Regions from separate parts of the Mesorhizobium sp. 128a genome, predicted to be linked through region 3. Evidence: predicted binding sites of a transcription regulator. Region 3 holds the regulator's gene; each other region holds the start of a gene.

Region 1 (4,407 bases), on a different contig from region 3:
GAGAGGTTGATTGCGGCTTCGCCCGTTGCCGCAGCCAGACGAGAAGGAACAACGCCATGACCTTGTCCACTCCGATCCTTGTAAGCGCACTCGTCCTTGCCGGCGCGGCCTTGCTTGCCCTGCGCTCCACCGCGTCGGAAGCCGCCAGGCGGATGGTCAAGGTCAGGGTCGACCGGCGCCGTTCGAAAACCCGATAACCGACCGCAAGACCGAGGGGGAAGAGCATGGACGCCCAGAGCATCGTGAATACCGTTGCCGAGAAAGCCGGGCTCGACATAGCGTAGATCTAGAAGGCCGGCGCCACGCTGATCCAGCAGGCTGAAGCCGCCACTGGGCCGAAGCTGACCAGCGAAGTACTGGGCCCGGTGCCCAGCCTGAAGGGGCTATTTCGGCAGCGTATACGCCATCACATAATCGCCCGGCTTGGTGCCGACCGAGCCATGGCCGCCGGCGACGATGACCACGAACTGGCGGCCGTCGGCGACAGTGTAGGTCATCGGCGTCGATTGCCGGCAGCCTGGCCCGCCAGAGCTGCTTGCCCGATGTCACATCATAGGCGCGCAGATAATCATCGACCGCCGCACCCAGGAACGCGACGCCGCCGGCGGTGATCATCGGCCCGCCAATGCCGGGCACGCCCACCTTCAGCGGCAATGGCAGCGGCGTCATGTCGTAGACGGTGCCGTTGCGGTGCTTGTAGGCGATCTTGCCGGTTCTGAGATCGGCGCCGGCGACATAGCCCCATGGCGGCGCCTGGCACGGCACGCCGAGCGGCGACAGGAACGGCCCCATCACAACCGCGTAAGGCGCACCCTCATTGCGGTTCAGCCCCTGTTCGCTGCCACGGCCTTCATCCGGCGGTGGCACCTCATCGCGCGGAATGAGCTGCGATTTGAAGGCCAGATAGGTCGGCATGCCGAACATCACCTGCCGCACCGGATCGACGGCGACGCCGCCCCAATTGAAGGTGCCGAAATTGCCGGGATAGATCAGCGATCCCTGCACGGAAGGCGGGGTATAGCGGCCCTCATAGCGCAGGCCCTGGAATTCGATTCGGCAGGCCAGCTGATCGAACATGGTGATGCCCCACATGTCGGCGCCGGTCAGCGGTTTCGGATTGAAGGAGAGATCCGAGGTCGGCTGCGTTGGGGACGTGTGGTCGCCCTCGATGGCGCCGCCCGGCGCCGGCACTTCCTTGACCGGAATGATCGGCTCGCCGCTGCGCCGGTCGAGCACATAGAGGTCGCCCTGCTTGGTTGGGCCTACCAGCGCCGGCACCACACCGGCGGCGGTGGTGATGTCGACCAGCGTCGGCTGCGCCGGCACGTCCATATCCCAGAGGTCATGGTGCACGGTCTGCCGCACCCAGCGCAATTGTCCGGTGGCGAGATCGAGCGCGGTGATCGAGGAGGAGAACTTCTCGACATTGGCGCTGCGGCCGGCGCCGAGCTGGTCAGGCGTCTGGTTGCCGAGCGGCACATAGAGCAAGCCGAGCTTCTCGTCGGCGCTCGCCGTCGACCACATGTTGGGCGAGTTGTGGGTGTAGGTCTGGCCTGCCGCCAGCGGTGTCGTCTGGTCCGGATTGCCGGAATCCCAGTTCCACACCAGGGCGCCGGTGTCGACATCGAAGGCGCGGATGACACCGGACGGCTCCTCGGTCGAATAATTGTCGTTGACGGCCCCGCCGACGATGATCTTGCCGCCGGCAATCAGCGGCGCCGAGGTCGAGTAATAATAGCCCGACTTCGGATAGGGCATGTTGATCATGAGGTTCAGCGTGCCGGCTTCGGCGAAGGACGCGCAGACCTGGCCGTTGGCGGCGTCGAGCGCGATCAGCCGCGCGTCCGAGGTCGGCAAATAGACGCGTGTCGCACAGGGCTGGCCAGCCGCGATCTTGGCATCGGTGAAGTAGGACACGCCGCGGCAGGTCTGGTGCTGGCGGTTCCTGTCGAGCTTGACCTTGGGATCGAAGCGCCACTTCTCCTTGCCGGTCGCGGCATCGATGGCGATGGCGAAATTGTGCGGCGTGCAGATGTAGAGCGCGTCGCCCACCTTCAGCGGCGTCACCTGATAGGTGGTTTCGCCGATATCGTCCGGACCCTTCACGTCACCGGTCTGGTAGGTCCAGGCCGGCTGCAATTTGGCGACGTTGTCCGGCGTGATCTGGTCGAGCGGCGAATAGCGCTGGCCGAACGGCGTGCGGCCATAGAAGTGCCATTCGCCGGGAGGCACATTGCCGCCGAGATCGGCGGTCGGCGTCACCTTGTCGGCATTGAGTTCGCCGGCAATGTCCTTGGGATCGGCGGTCATCGAATAGCCGGCCACCGCGAGTGAGGCGAGCACCGCCAGGATGAGCGGTGCGCGTGCGTCGGGACCGGTGAGGCCCCGCCTTGCCCACGGCGTCAGCAGCCACAGCGCCAGAAGCACGATGATGCCGCCGCGCGGGCCGAGTTCCCACCAGTCGAAGCCGATTTCCCACACTGCCCAGGCCAGCGTGCAGAGCACGATTGCCGCATAGAGCCAAAGCGAAGTCGACTTGCGTCGAAACAGCAGCCAGGCGGCGATCAGGAAGGCCAGACCGGTGATGACATAATACCAGCTGCCGCCCAGCATCGCGAGCCGGATGCCGCCGCCGCCAAGCGCCAGGCCGATGAGGAACAGGATGAGGGAGGTGATGACGACAGCCAAGACGATACTCCTTCGACTGATGCGCGTCCCGCGCCGCGGCCAGGGCATCCCGTTCCCGCCCCGAGCGCAACTTTCTCCCGCCCGCCGCGTGTGTCAAGCAAAGCCTGCCAGCATAGGCTGAGAGCCCAGCATGCTCTCACCTTTCGCGCCGGCGCCTCCCAACCAACGTGTTTTGGCCCGGGTGGGTGGATTCAGGCCAACAATTCAACACGGCGCCCGGGAATCTGGCTTCCAACCAGAACAAAACGTAGACACTTCTGGTCTTTCGCTGCCGAATCACTACATTCGGGGGCGATGTCCGGCTTTTCGGAAGACATGCCCTTTTTTGACGAACCCAATGCGCGGCCCGCGGCCCCGTCGGGCATAGCCGCGCGCGCCATGGCGGCCCGCAGCGGTAGCAACAGCGCGCCTGATTATCTCAAGGGATTGAACCCTGAGCAGCGGCTCGCCGTCGAAACCACAGAAGGCCCGGTCCTGGTGCTGGCCGGCGCCGGCACCGGCAAGACGCGGGTGCTGACCACCCGCATCGCCCATATCCTCGCGACCGGAAAGGCCTTCCCCTCGCAAATCCTGGCGGTGACCTTTACCAACAAGGCCGCCCGCGAGATGAAGCAGCGCATCGGCCTTTTGGTCGGTGAAGCCGTCGAAGGCATGCCGTGGCTCGGCACCTTCCACTCGATCGGCGTGAAACTGCTTCGCAGACACGCCGAGTTGGCCGGGCTGAAATCCGACTTCACCATTCTCGACACCGACGACGTCGTGCGGCTGATCAAGCAGCTGATCCAGGCCGAGGGCCTGGACGACAAGCGCTGGCCGGCCAAGCAGTTCGCGCAGATGATTGACGGCTGGAAGAACAAGGGCCAAGGCCCTGCCGACATCGCCGAAGGCGACGCCCGCAGCTTCGCCAACGGCAAGGGCCGCGAGCTGTACAAGGCCTATCAGGAGCGGCTGCAGACGCTGAACGCTTGCGACTTCGGCGATCTGCTCTGCCACCCGATCCGCATCTTCCGCGCCAATCCGGATGTGCTCAAGGACTACCACAAGCGCTTCAAATACATTCTCGTCGACGAGTACCAGGATACGAATACCGCGCAGTATATGTGGCTGCGGCTTTTGGCGCAGCGGCCGCAATCCTCCCCCCTTGAGGGGGAGGTGCCCGCGAAGCGGGCGGAGGGGGTCGCCGCAGAAGGCACCGCCAGAACGTCGAGCACTGCCGCGAGGACCCCACCCGACCGGGCTGCGCCCGGCCACCCTCCCCTCAAGGGGGAGGGATATCAGCGCTCGTCCACCGTGAACATCTGCTGCGTCGGCGACGACGACCAGTCCATCTATGGCTGGCGAGGCGCCGAGGTCGACAACATACTGCGCTTCGACAAGGACTTTCCCGGCGCCACCATCATCCGGCTGGAGCGCAACTATCGGTCGACCGCCCACATTCTCGGCACCGCCTCGCACCTCATCGCCCACAATGAAGGCCGCTTCGGCAAGACGCTGTTCACAGAGAAGGTCGCCGAGGACGACGAGAAAGTGCATGTCCACGCCGCCTGGGATTCCGAAGAGGAGGCCCGCGCCGTCGGCGAAACCATCGAGACCTACCAGCGCGCCAAGCACAACCTCAACGACATGGCCATTCTTGTCCGCGCTTCCTTCCAGATGCGCGAGTTCGAGGATCGTTTCGTCACGCTCGGCCTGAACTACCGCGTCATCGGCGGCCCGCGT
Region 2 (4,407 bases), on a different contig from region 3:
CCTATCTCAGGCCGAATGACGTCTGGACCTTCGAAGGGTCATTTCCTGCAGGTCGCCAGGCGGGTAATCTGTCGCCAGGGTCCTTGAGACGGAAAGGTGCCATGCGTGCGTACCGCGGCGGTTGCCATTGCGGCAACATCCACCTGACGTTTGAAACCGGGATCGACCCATCGCAGATGGAGATCCGCGCCTGCCAATGCGCGTTCTGCATCCGGCATGGCTCGCGCGCTGCCGCCGATCCGCAGGGCCGATTGATCGTCACGGTCGAGAACGAGGCGCGGTTGCACCGATACCGGTTCGGATTGCGCACCGCCGACTATCTCATCTGCCGGGACTGCGGCGTCTATGTCGCGGCGGTGACCACCGATGGCGGCGATCCGAGAGCGATCGTCATCGTCAACGCGTTGGACGACCGGCCGCGGTTCAGCCGCGAGCCGGTCGCCATGGATTACGATGCCGAGAGCCGCGAGGGCCGCATGGCCCGGCGGCAGGCGCGTTGGATGCCGGTCGAGATCCGGATCAGCGGATGACCGGTTCGCCGTGGAAGCGGCGGCGCGAGGGCGGCGACACACCGAAGCCGACTTCCATCATCAGCCGCGGCGTGCGCGACGGCACGGTGCCCATATGGAAGCCGAACGGGTCCTCGACAAAGCCGAGACCTGCCTCGCCGGTCAACGTGACCGGGCTGTCGTCGCCATAGACCTTGAGCACCTCTTGCGCCGAATGGCCGACGAGCAGCGTCAGCTGGTGCTTGAGGCTGCGTCGCCTGTGGCTGCCTTTGACATAGACATGCGGACCGGTGCCGGCATCGCACGGCTTCAGATAGAAGAAGAATTTCAGCATCCGCCAATCGTCGAGATCGAAATGGTATTTGCCGAGCGAGGCGAGGTTCTTGTCGGCATCGGAGGCCTCGCCGGTCGGAAAACTCCACCAGACGCGCGTCGTGATCAGCTTTGCCTGCCCGCCCAGATAGTTCTGGGCGATGTCGAGCAGCAGCGGATCGTTCTGGATGGCGAGTGCCGCGTTGCAGCCGAGGATGCGCTCGAAATAGTGGCCGCTGAGCAAGGAGCGGCCGAAACGCTTCTCGGCCTCAGCATGATCCCCAGGCATGAATTCGAGCCGGCGGTCGAAATTGCCGAAGCATGGCGTGCTCTGTGCAAAGCTGGCGATCTCTTCATGGATTGCCTGCGGCAGCACCAGACCAGAGAACAGGCCGTCCGCACGCAGCGTCTCGACAATCGACTTGAGCTCGACGCCTTTGAACATCGTAGCCCCGGCATTTTGCGCCGGGCGAGCGGCTTTGGCGCCCAGCCAGTGCAGCCTGCGCGCCGGCATGGTGCGGGCCAGCATAAACATCGGCAGCCAGGCCGGGTTCTCGCGCAGGTCGGACAGGTAGGTCGGAATGCGCGCGGCGATGCGGCGGAACAGGCTGCCATTGCGGGCAATGGCCTCGAGGCTGGCGGCGCCGGATTTGTCAGGGGCGGAAAGGTTCATCAGGGTCCTCGGTTATGAGCGCGGCACCGACGAAATGTCGGCTGCTCACCGCCCAAGCATTACCCAAACCCAATTGTCCCGCATCAGGGGAATGTTATCCCCGCGTCAACTTTTGTGCAATGCACAATAACGACGAGCTAAAGTAACAAGTTTGACATCGCTCTCGCCCGCCGACGCGGGAGGGCAAGACATCACTTGGCCGAAGCCACCCAGATTTCGGCGTCGAGCCGCCTGGTGGCAAGACCCCGCGCGAGGGCTTCGGCGCTGTGCGCGTTCTTCGACAGGGACGTCGCCTGCCGCTTGCTGATGACCAGTCCTTCGGCCAGCGCCCGGTTTCCCTGGAGCATCCGCGCCAGGAACGGCCTGCGGCTGCCGCGGGCGCGGGAAAAGCGCGCCGGCATGGTTTGCCGCGCTGTATGGGCGACAACGTCGTCGATCCAGCCCTCGACAAGCCGTGCGCCGGGTTCCAGCAACAGCAGCCAGTCGCCTTTCGCCTGCCTGATCCCGGCGGCAATGCGGCCGGCGACGAAGTGGCAACCGGCATGATCGGCGACCCGATGCGTCTGGTCCGTCGAGCCGGTGTCGCAGACGATGACGTCGCGCACCACGCCCTCGACCGCGCCGCCGATCAGCGAGGCGAGCGTGCGGGCAAGGCCCTCTTCGTCATCATGGGTTTCGATGAGAACGCTGAGCATTTCAGCGCAATAGCGGAAAGCATCGCGAAGCGCCAGTTTGGCATCGCGCAGCAAAAAAGTTCTTGCTTTGTTCTCGTCGGCAAAATAGGATTATTTTCATGAACAGAACGATTCGACAGCCGGCCGACAGTCCCTGGGAGAGGGCGAAAATGGAACATATCGTGCGTGCGGACATTGCAGCCTTCGGAGCAGGACGAGCCGAGATGGCCAATGCGATGATCGAACAGAGCGGCATGCGCGTCCGTCCGGACCGCAGCCGCGGCCGTTCTGCCGGGATCAACCCGTCCGGCCGGTTCGAACCGGTCAGCCGGCATGTGTTTGACGATGGCTGGAATTCGCTGGAGGAGCTGCCGCCGTTCAAGACCGAGGTTCAGGTCGAGAAGCCGCGCACCATCATCACCCGCAACGAATCGCCGGACATCTCCTTCGACCGCTCGATCAACCCCTATCGCGGGTGCGAGCATGGCTGCGTCTATTGTTTCGCCCGGCCTACACATTCCTTCATGGGCCTGTCGCCGGGGCTGGATTTCGAATCGAAGCTCTTTGCCAAGCCGGATGCGGCTCGGCTGCTCGACAAGGAACTGTCCAAGGACGGCTACCAGCCGCGCACCATTGCCATCGGCACCAACACCGATCCCTACCAGCCGATCGAGAAGCAATACCGGATCATGCGCGAGATTCTCGAAGTGCTGGAGGCGCGCGGACACCCGGTCGGCATCGTCACCAAATCCCATCTGGTGACGCGCGACATCGACATATTGTCGCGCATGGCCGAACGGGGCTTGGCCAAGGTGGCGCTGTCGGTGACGACGATGGACCGCATGCTGGCGCGGACCATGGAGCCGCGCGCGTCGACGCCGACCAAGCGCCTGGAGGCAATAAGGCAACTTTCGGATGCCGGCATCCCGGCCTCGGTGATGGTGGCGCCGATCATCCCCGGGCTGACCGACCAGGAGATGGAGCGCATCCTCGATTCGGCCCGCGCCGCCGGCGCCCGCGAGGCCGGTTATGTCATCCTGCGCCTGCCGCTCGAGGTGGCGCCGATCTTCAAGGACTGGCTGCTGCGCCATTATCCTGACCGCTACCGGCATGTGATGTCGCTGATCCGTTCGATGCGCGACGGCAAGGATTACGATTCGGAATGGGGCAAGCGCATGAAAGGCGCCGGACCCTATGCCTGGCAGATCGGCCGACGCTTCGAGATCACCGCCAAGCGGCTCGGCCTTAACGCCGAACGGCGGACGCTGAGGACCGACCAGTTCGTCGCCGCCGCCAATGCGACCGAGCAGCTGATGCTGCTCTGAAGATACTTCTCTTGCCTGCCGTCTTCGGCCGGGCAGGAAACAAGAATCCCGTCCGGCCTGTCCCCCGGCCTGCAGACGGTGCCCTCCCGGTCTTGCCCCATTCGACCCTGGAGGGACTTGCGGAGAATCGGAGCCGATGCGAACCTCGCCGCACCATGGCTCGCGCGCGTTCCGATTCTCCGCTTCTTTTCGAAATCGTCGAGAAGCCCGACTTCTCCTTCGAGACGAAGGCGATGGCTGAAGGCCTGTGGCCGGTGGCGGGCATGGACGAGGCCGGCCGCGGTCCGCTGGCCGGGCCTGTGGTTGCGGCAGCGGTGATCCTCGACCCCGCCAACATTCCCGATGGGCTCGACGATTCCAAACGGCTCAACCATTTGCAGCGCGAGGCGCTGTTCCTGAAAATCCTCGGCTCCGCGCTCGGCGTGTCGATGGCCTCGGTGAGCGCCGAAGGCATTGACGGCAGCAATATCCTCAAGGCCAGCCTGGAGGCGATGCGCCGCGCCCTTGCCGGCCTGCCCATCCAGGCAAAGCTGGCACTGGCCGACGGCCGCGACGTGCCGCCGGGTCTTATGTGCGAGGGCCGCGCGCTGATCAAGGGCGACCAGCGCTCGCAATCGATCGCCGCCGCGTCGATCGTCGCCAAGGTGATGCGCGACCGCATGATGTGCGGCTGCGGCAGCCACCACGAGCGTTACGGGTTCGAGGTCCATATGGGCTACGCCACGGTCCGCCATCGTACCGCAATCGAGGCGCATGGACCGGTGGCAAGACTGCATCGGGCGTCGTTCGCGCCGTTCCGGCTGGGCGGCGTTGAGATGGCCGAGGAAGAGAGTTTCGTAGGCCTCGATTAATCTCCCCCCTCGAGGGGGAGATGGCCGGCAGGCAGAGGGGGTCGGTCCGACTGGACGCGACTT
Region 3 (4,407 bases):
GACGGCACCGTCGGCAAGGGTGAGGCCGTGCGCATCTTCACGGGCGCGCCGCTGCCTGAAGGCGCAGACACCATCGTCATCCAGGAAAATGTCAGGGATCTCGGCGGTGGCCAGGTCGAGGTCACCGAGCCGACGGCAAAGGAACGCAACATCCGCCGCCGCGGGTTGGATTTTGCGCAAGGTGACGTCCTGCTGGAGAAAGGCCGCGTGCTCGATCCGGCCGCACTTTCGCTGGCGGCATCGGCCAACCATCCGATGGTGAATGTGGTGCAACGGCCGCTGGTCGCCATCATCGCCACCGGCGACGAGTTGCTGCCGCCGGGCAGCGCGCTTGGCCCCGACCAGATCATCTCGTCCAATGCCTATGGCGTCGCGGCCGCCGCGCAATCGGTCGGCGCGCGCGCGCTCGATCTCGGTATCGCGGCCGACCGCAGGGAAGCGATTGCAGCACTGGTGCAGAAGGCAGTCGCGGCAAAGGCCGACGTCATCGTCACGCTCGGCGGAGCTTCGGTCGGCGACCACGACCTTGTGCACGACGTGCTTACCGGCGAAGGCATGAAGCTCGATTTCTGGAAGCTTGCCATGCGCCCGGGCAAGCCGCTGATGTTCGGGCGTCTCGGCGACATCAGATGCATCGGCCTGCCAGGCAACCCGGTGGCGAGCCTGGTCTGCTCGCAACTGTTCCTGAAACCGCTTTTGGCGCAGCTGGGTGGCCGCGTCCATCGGCAGGATATGCGGCAGGCGCAACTCGGCGCCGCGATGCCGGCCAACGATCTCAGGCAGGACTACGTGCGCGCCGTGGTCCGGGAAGAAGCCGGCGCACTTGTCGCAACGCCGTTCGGCATCCAGGATTCCTCGATGCTGCGAATGCTGGCCGACGCCAACGGCTTGATCGTGCGCGAGCCCTTCGCTCCAGCCGCCGCCCCGGGTGCCGCCTGCAGCGTGCTGATGTTACGCTGAACAAAACGTCAACACATTCATTAAACTTTAAAAGGTTGCGGAACACAACTGGAACAGATAGTGTTTGTTCTGGGTTTGTTTTTTCTGATTCTGGTTTCAGAACCCTGGGGGGCCGCGATGCTGACGCGCAAACAACATGAACTCCTGATGTTCATCCATGAACGCCTGAAGGAGAGCGGAATCCCGCCGTCTTTCGACGAGATGAAGGAGGCGCTCGACCTCGCTTCCAAGTCCGGCATCCACCGCCTGATCACGGCGCTGGAGGAGCGCGGTTTCATTCGCCGGCTGCCGAACCGGGCGCGCGCGCTGGAAGTGCTGCGGCTGCCAGACTCGATTGCGCCTGGCCTCAATGCGGCGAAAAAGTTCTCACCAAGCGTCATCCAGGGCAGCCTCGGTCAAAACCAGGGCGGTCTCGGCCGCCAGATCAAGCCGGCCTCGCCCTCGCGTTCGATGTCTGCCGGCAATGACGACGCGGTTTCGGCGGTGTCGATCCCGGTTATGGGCCGGATCGCCGCCGGTGTGCCGATAGACGCCATCCAGCACCAGACGCATTCGATCTCGGTGCCGCCCGACATGATCATGGGCGGCGAACACTACGCGCTCGAGGTCAAGGGCGACTCGATGATCGAGGCCGGCATTTTCGACGGCGACACCGTCATCATCCGCAATGCCGACACCGCCAGCCCCGGCGAGATCATCGTGGCGTTGGTCGACGACGAGGAAGCGACGCTGAAACGCTTTCGCCGCAAGGGCGCCTCGATCGCGCTGGAAGCCGCCAATCCGGCCTATGAGACCCGCATCTTCGGACCGGATCGGGTCAAGGTGCAGGGCAAACTGGTCGGGCTGATCAGGCGTTACTGAGCCGGTTTAGGTTTGTACTTTTCACGCTGCTTGTAAGGCGGCAGGCCGCGTGCTTCGCGTGAGAAGTAGCGTTGCTCGTGCCAGGGACGGTAGGGCTTGTCGACGGCGAAGCGAATGGTTGGGGCTGTCGCGGCCGATTGCGGATCGAAGAAGACGGCGGCACTGCCATCGCGGGCAAGCTGCTTCTTGGTAACGACCAGAACCAACGGGTCGCGGCACGGATTGTAGGCGGTGGCGTCGTCGATGACGATCAGGCTCGCGAAAGCGCAGGCTGGCCGGGCTGTCTTGCGGTCTTTTGCAAGCGCGACAATGGCTCCGGACGGGTGCCGGGCAATGCAGAGATCGCCTATGCAGTAGAAGGGTGAGCCGGGCGGCAGGTCGAGCGGATCGAGATCGAGCCGCCTGTCTCCCGTCTCAAATGTCTCGGGCTGAATGATGGTCTCGGCCATCAGCGCCCGTTTCCAGTTGTCGGTGGTGAATTCGTTTGCGCGCTCCCGGTTGAGAGCGAGCTCGCCGCCGCCGATCGGCACAGCCACCAGATGCGCATCCTCGGAAATGAGCACATCGGGCGTCCGCACCTGCGGCACCGTCAACAGACCAGCCAGCGCGAAAGGTACGGCCGCCAGCCTCAGCCAGGTGGTGGCCATGGTCGCGATGACCAGTGCAACCGTTGCCAGCAATACGGACTGGATGGAGATCAGCCCGACGGCATCGAGCGGCGAACGCTCGGAGATCCAGGCAGAGATCGCGATCATTGCCGTCAGGCCCTTGCCCATGACGTAGAGGAACGGCCCGTCCGCGCCGAACGGCATGGCCAGCGCGCTGAGCACTCCGAATGGCATGACAACCAGCGATACGATCGGCATCACGGTGAGATTGGCGAGCAGGCTGAGCGGCGACACACGCTGGAAATGCCAGATCGCGAACAGCAACGTGGCGCTGCCGGCAATGATCGAGGTCATGGCGAGGCCGCCCATGCCAGCCAAGAATCTTCGCGACAGAAAACCGGCAAGGGAGCGCTTTGCCGGCGGCGTTCTCACTTTGTCGGCGCGGTAGTCGGCCCAGCCGGCATAGGCGCCGACAAGGGCGGCGGTAGCAGCAAACGACATCTGAAAGCTCGGGCCGACAACCTCATGCGGCGACACCAGGATGACGGCGATGGCCGAGATTGCCAGATTGCGCATGGTGAGCGCGGCACGATCGAACAGCACTGCGATGAGCATCACCGCCAGCATGATGAAGCTGCGCTCTGCGGCGACCACGATGCCTGAAATGACGAGATAGGCGGCGATCGAGACGAGTGCCACGGCGGCCGCATATTTCTTCACCGGCCGGCGCGAGGAGAAATCGGGAAACAGCGCGAAGGCGCCACGCAGCAACGCCATGATGGTGCCGGCGACCAGCGCCATGTGCAGACCCGAAATGGAGATGATGTGGTAGATGCCGGTGCGCCGCATCGCTTCGTTGACCTCGTCCGGAATGCCGGCGCGCACCCCAACAATGAGCGCCGCGGCAATCTCGCCTTCGGCCCCGCCGATCTTGCCCCTGATATGATCGGCAATGTTTTCGCGCGCCTTTTCAATCGCAGAGGAGAGCCGTGCAATCAGCGGCGGCGGTTCCTGCGCGGCGATGGTTTTGGGATTGCCGAGAAAGAAGCCGCTGCCGCCGATGCCGCTGAAATAGCTGTCGAAGGAGAAATCGTAGCTGTCCGGCCGCACCGGACCCGTCGGCGGCAACAGCCTGGCATAGCCGGTCACCAGGGAGCCTGCCGTCATATCGGCCGGAATCCCACGCGCCGAGAGCCTGACCCGCTCCGGCGCGTAGCGCAGCTTGGGGTGAGCGGTGGAAATCACGTCGAGCGTCAGCCTGATGCGGCCGTTCTCCATGTCTTCAAGACTGACAACGCGCCCGGTCAACCGCGTCTGGATCTCGGAGCCCAGCATCTGCGTTCCGGCGCGCCAGGTCTCGACCTTGGCGGCAACCACGCCGAGCGCGCATAGCATCGCAGCCATGCAGCACAGATGCATCTTCGGCCTAGATCGCGTGGCGAGAGCACAAAATGCAGCCAACGCCACAATGGCGATTGGCTGGGCGAAGCCCGGCTCGCTGGCCAGCGAGAAATAGACAATGACCCCGGCGGCCAGGAAGACCGGCACCAGCAGGAAGGCAACGCCACGGTCGAGTTCCGTGCCGGCGGCCACGGCAACGCTGCGGCGGATTGCGGACCATGACGGACGGCGGAGCAGCCTGCGCAGACGGATGGCGGTTCCAGGCACGGCGACAGGCGCCGATGCTACGTCATCCGGCGCCAAAGGCAGAATGCCGGGGCTCAGTTCCAGCAGCGCAACGGGCATCGGCTCGGCATAGGGAGTATCGGCAAACAGCGACCGTTCGCTGACGCTTGCTTCAGCGCCCTCGCCTTGATCCTCGCCCCGGCCACGTCCAGCCATCGGGTCTGCCCCTTGCGCCCCAGACCCCCTATGCTACATGAACGCGCAAAGCGCGAAAGTCCGCGCGATCATGCCTCGCTTTTCCAGAATCCCTGAGAGTTCCATGCCCGACAAGGTCGTCACCCGTTTTGCCCCC
Region 4 (4,407 bases), on a different contig from region 3:
TCGAAGTCGGCGACGTGCTCGACGACAATTTTGCCCCTGACGGTGTCAAACTCTGGGCGATGATCGAGACGCCCAAGGCCATGCTCAACATCGGCGCCATCGCCGAACTCGGCCGCGATCCGGCCTCGCGCCTTAATTGTTTCGTTGCCGGAACGAACGATTTGGTCAAGGAGACCGGCATTCTGGCGACGCCCGACCGGCGCTACCTCGTGCCGTGGCTGATGCAGATGGTGCTGGCCGCGCGGGCCGGCGGCATCGACATTCTCGACGGCGTATCCAATGATTTTCGCGACCTCGACGCGTTCGCGCGCGAATGCATGGAGGCCGCCGCCATGGGGTTCGACGGCAAGACGTTGATCCACCCGGCCCAGATCGACGCCGCCAACCGCGCCTTCGCACCCGCGCCCGAAGCCCTGGCCGAGGCGCGGGCGGTGAAGGAAGCCTTCGCCTTGCCGGAAAATACCGGCAAGGGCGTGATTGCGCTGGACGGCAGGATGGTCGAGCGGCTGCATTTGGCGCAGGCCGAAAAATTGCTGGCGAAGGCCGCCGCCATCGGCGCATGATTGCCTAAGCCGGCTTCAGAAGATCACACCGCAACAAGTACAGAATTCACGACAGGACCTGACCCATGAAACTCTATCGCTTTCTGTCCGCCCCGGACGATTCCAGCTTCTGCCACAAGGTGACGGCGGCGCTGAACAAGGGCTGGCACCTGTTCGGCTCACCTACCTACGCCTACGACAAGAAGACCAAGTCGATGCGCTGCGGCCAGGCGGTGGTGAAGGATGTCGACGGCCAGGAATACGGGCCGGATACGAAGCTCAGCGACTGGTAGGCTTTGCCAAAGCGCCGACGCAGGATGTGTCGAGATTCAGGTCAGGCAGAGTCGAAAATGGTGGCTCCGAGAACCGGAGCGGAGCGTACTTTAAGTACGTGAGCACCGGAAGCGCAGGAAGCTACCATTTGCAGGCCGGCCTCACCTGAAAATCGGCACGTCCTACTCCACCGCCTCTTCGATCTTCTCCATATCATCGTCCGACAGGCCGAAATGGTGGCCGATCTCGTGGATCAGCACGTGGGTGACGATGTCGCCCAGCGTTTCTTCGTTCTCGGCCCAGTAGTCGAGGATGGCGCGGCGGTACAGCGTGATGCGGTTCGGGCCTTCGCCGGTCTGCGGGTTCCAGCGCTCGGCGATGCCGCGGCCCTCGAACAGGCCGAGCAGGTCGAACGGCGTCTCCAGCGACAGATCGTCCATGATCTCGTCGGTCGGGAACTCGGCGATCACGATGACGATCTCGCCGGTCAGCTTGCGAAAATCGTCCGGCAGATGCGCATAGGCCTCCAGCGCCAGAAACTCCATCTCCTCGATCGAGGGCGAGAGTTCGTCGTGCCAGGTGCGGGTCTTGTAGATGCGGGCCATGCGTTAGTCCTTTGATCCCGGCATATAGGCTTTCCCTCCGGAATCGGCAAATGAACGCGGCGGCCGCCTATCCTCCCGGCTCGGAGACAGGAATAAATTCCCCATGACTCCGCTTGACTCTTCCGTCACCCTCTGGAATCTATAGGAACATAACAGGAACAATTGTGCGAGAAACTGACCGTCATGGCGACATCAGCCGTGGCGCGGGAGACTGTTTTTGCCCTGCGCCGCCAGATCGCGAAGATCGAGGGAACGCTGCCCGAGCGCCTGGCCGCGCCGGCTGGCGAGCGGCCTCGTGCGCGCGCTGACAGCGCTATCGGCGGTGCGCCCGAACCTAATGCCGATGTCACCATCATCCGGCGCGGCCTTGCCGTGGCTTCGCCGGATGCCTTCCTGCCCACCGGCGTCGAGCGCCTCGATGCAGCGCTGAGCGGCGGCCTGCCGAAAGCCGCCCTGACCGAAATCCACGGCCTCGAGACCCGCAATGCCGGGGCCGTCGCCGGCTTTGTGCTGTCGCTGGTCAGCCTGATCCTCAGGGGGCAGAACCTGCCCGCGCTGTGGATCGGCACGTCGGAGATTTTTCGCGAGGCCGGCTTTCCCTATGCCAGGGGATTGCAGGGCATGTTCGGCATCGCGCCGGAGCAATTGCTGTTTTCCGAGGCGCCGAAACTCACCGATGCGCTGTGGGTGGCCGAGGAGGCCGCGAAGATGACCGCGCTCGCCGCAATCATCCTCGAAATCCGCGGCAGCCCGCAGCGTCTCGACCTCACCGCGACGCGCCGGCTGCACGCCCGCGCCCAGAGCGCCGGCCGGCCGGTGTTCCTATTGCGCCAGGCCGGCGAGGCCGAACCAACCGCCGCCCCGGTGCGCCTCATCGTGTCGTCCGCAGCGGCTGCAAGCCGCCGGACCATCGCCGGGCCGCTCGCCGGCTCGATCGGCCGCCCCGCCTTCACCGTCAGCATCGGCAAGAGCCGCACCGCCCTGCCTGGACAATTCACACTAGAGTGGAACCCCGATGAACACCGTTTCGAAGAAAGACGGCCACGCAAGGAACAACCAGAGAATTCTGTCGCTGTGGTTCCCGCATCTCGGGGCGGAACGGATCCTGCGCCAGCGCCTGGGACGGTCGTGGCGTTCCCGGCCGTCGGATCATCTGCCACTGGTGATCAGCCATCGCGACCGCAACGCCCAGCGCATTTCGGCCCTCGACGAGCGGGCTGAGGCGCTGCACCTGAAGCGCGGCATGGGCATTGCCGACGCGCGCGCCATGCATCCCTCGATCGACATCGTCGAGGCCGACCCGGAGGCCGACCGCCGGCTGCTCGAAGGCCTCGCCGACTGGTGCGACCGTTACACGCCGCTGGTGGCGCTGGACGGCGCCGACGGGCTTTATCTCGACGTCACCGGCTGCACGCATCTGTTCGGCGGCGAACGCGCCATGCTGGACGACATCCTTGCGCGCTTTTTCCAGCAGGGTTTTGACGTCCGCGCCGGGCTTGCCGCAACGCCGGGCGCGGCCTGGGCGGCGGCGCGCTTCTGCGGCGACCGCATCGTTCCCTCAGGCGAGGAGGAAGCCCTGCTTGCCCCTTTGCCGCTGGCCGCTTTGCGCATCGAGCCTGATATCCGCGCCAGCCTGGAAAGTGTCGGCCTGCGCACCGCCGGCGCCGTCATGGCCGCACCGCGCGCGCCGCTTGCCCGCCGCTTCGGCGCGACCTTGCTGTTGCGTATCGACCAGGCGCTCGGCCGCCTCGACGAGGCGGTGTCGCCGCGCCTGCCGGTGGCGCCGCTTTCGGTCGAACGCCACCTCGCCGAGCCGATCGTGCTGACCGCCGAGATCGAACGGCTGGTGGAAATGCTGGCGGTGACGCTGAAGGTCGATCTCGAGCGCCGCGGCGAGGGCGCCCGGATGCTCGCGCTGCTTTTGTTTCGCGTCGACGGCGCTGTCAGCCGGCTCAGTGTCGGTACGTCACGGCCCTTGCGCGAACCGAAGCTGATCCAGCGCCTGTTCCACGAGCGGCTGACAGCGCTCGAGCAGGACATCGATGCCGGCTACGGTTTCGACCTGGTGCGGCTTTCGGTGCTGGCGGCGGCCGCCTTCGACATGCAGCAGGCCGATTTGACCGGAGAGACCGAGGATGACAGCGCCGACATCGCGATGTTTGCCGACCGCATCCGCGCCCGGCTCGGCGACACTGCTGTGCTGAAAGCGGTCGCTGTCGAGAGCCATCTGCCGGAACGCGCCGTCGCCACCATACCCTTTTCCGAGGCGCCGCAGCGGACCACGCCGCCGAAAAGGTCGGACCGGAAAGACGCGCCGCCCGCAACAATCTTCCCGCCGGAGCGGCCGATCCGGCTGTTCCGGTCGCCCGAGCCAATCGAGGTACCGGCGACGGAAATGCCGGAAGGCCCGCCGATGAACTTTCGCTGGCGGCGTGCGCTCTACCGGGTCGCCCGCGCCGAAGGGCCCGAACGCATCGCGCCGGAATGGTGGCAGAAGGGTGAGGAGGACGCACCGACCCGCGATTATTTCCGCATCGAGGATGCAGAGGGCCGACGCTATTGGCTCTACCGCCAGGGGCTCTACGGCGCCGGCCAGCCTTCGCCGCGCTGGTTCATGCACGGGGTGTTCGCATGAACGCGCTGACCGTCATCCCCTATGCCGAGTTCGGCATCCAGTCGAATTTCTCCTTCCTTCGCGGCGCCTCCAAGCCGGAGGAGTTGGTGGTCGCCGCCAAATTCCTCGGCTTTTCCTCGATCGGGCTTGCCGACCGCAACACCGTGGCCGGCGTCGTGCGCGCCTGGCAGCAGGCCAAGGTCGAGAAGCTCGCCTATCACCCCGGTTGCCGGCTGGTGTTCGGCGACGGCACGCCGGATATTCTCGCCTACCCGCAGAACCGCAAGGGCTGGGGCCATCTCTGCCGCATGCTGACGCAGGCCAATCTGCGCGACGAAAACGAGAAGGGCGCGACCCTTCTCCAGCGCAGCGA

The links. Region 3 encodes LexA, which represses DNA repair genes until DNA is damaged. Its sites were predicted from a motif close to TGTTCNNNNTGTGTTCNG; they were not measured.
Region 1: a site for LexA is predicted at 2,925-2,942, ahead of ACWTU9_RS16985 (ATP-dependent helicase). Genes of this name have one in related genera too.
Region 2: a site for LexA is predicted at 2,247-2,264, ahead of ACWTU9_RS21570 (PA0069 family radical SAM protein). Genes of this name have one in related genera too.
Region 4: a site for LexA is predicted at 1,564-1,581, ahead of ACWTU9_RS23775 (ImuA family protein). Genes of this name have one in related genera too.

Annotation. Positions count from the first base shown of each region.
Region 1 is NZ_JBSPKY010000009.1:183,244-187,650, reverse strand. Features, by position in the region: gene ACWTU9_RS16995 (hypothetical protein) at 1-160, opposite strand, end outside; partial or broken gene ACWTU9_RS16990 (glucose/quinate/shikimate family membrane-bound PQQ-dependent dehydrogenase) at 384-2,688, opposite strand; gene ACWTU9_RS16985 (ATP-dependent helicase) at 2,983-4,407, shown strand, end outside.
Region 2 is NZ_JBSPKY010000013.1:112,971-117,377, reverse strand. Features, by position in the region: gene ACWTU9_RS21585 (GFA family protein) at 102-530, shown strand; gene ACWTU9_RS21580 (hypothetical protein) at 520-1,494, opposite strand; gene ACWTU9_RS21575 (glycosyltransferase) at 1,686-2,189, opposite strand; gene ACWTU9_RS21570 (PA0069 family radical SAM protein) at 2,339-3,493, shown strand; gene ACWTU9_RS21565 (ribonuclease HII) at 3,649-4,344, shown strand.
Region 3 is NZ_JBSPKY010000006.1:216,770-221,176, forward strand. Features, by position in the region: gene ACWTU9_RS13395 (molybdopterin molybdotransferase MoeA) at 1-960, shown strand, start outside; gene lexA (transcriptional repressor LexA) at 1,078-1,821, shown strand; gene ACWTU9_RS13405 (ComEC/Rec2 family competence protein) at 1,815-4,271, opposite strand; gene gltX (glutamate--tRNA ligase) at 4,375-4,407, shown strand, end outside.
Region 4 is NZ_JBSPKY010000015.1:153,501-157,907, reverse strand. Features, by position in the region: gene ACWTU9_RS23790 (HpcH/HpaI aldolase/citrate lyase family protein) at 1-563, shown strand, start outside; gene ACWTU9_RS23785 (DUF1737 domain-containing protein) at 629-835, shown strand; gene ACWTU9_RS23780 (metallopeptidase family protein) at 998-1,420, opposite strand; gene ACWTU9_RS23775 (ImuA family protein) at 1,604-2,641, shown strand; gene ACWTU9_RS23770 (DUF6504 family protein) at 2,583-4,055, shown strand; gene ACWTU9_RS23765 (error-prone DNA polymerase) at 4,052-4,407, shown strand, end outside.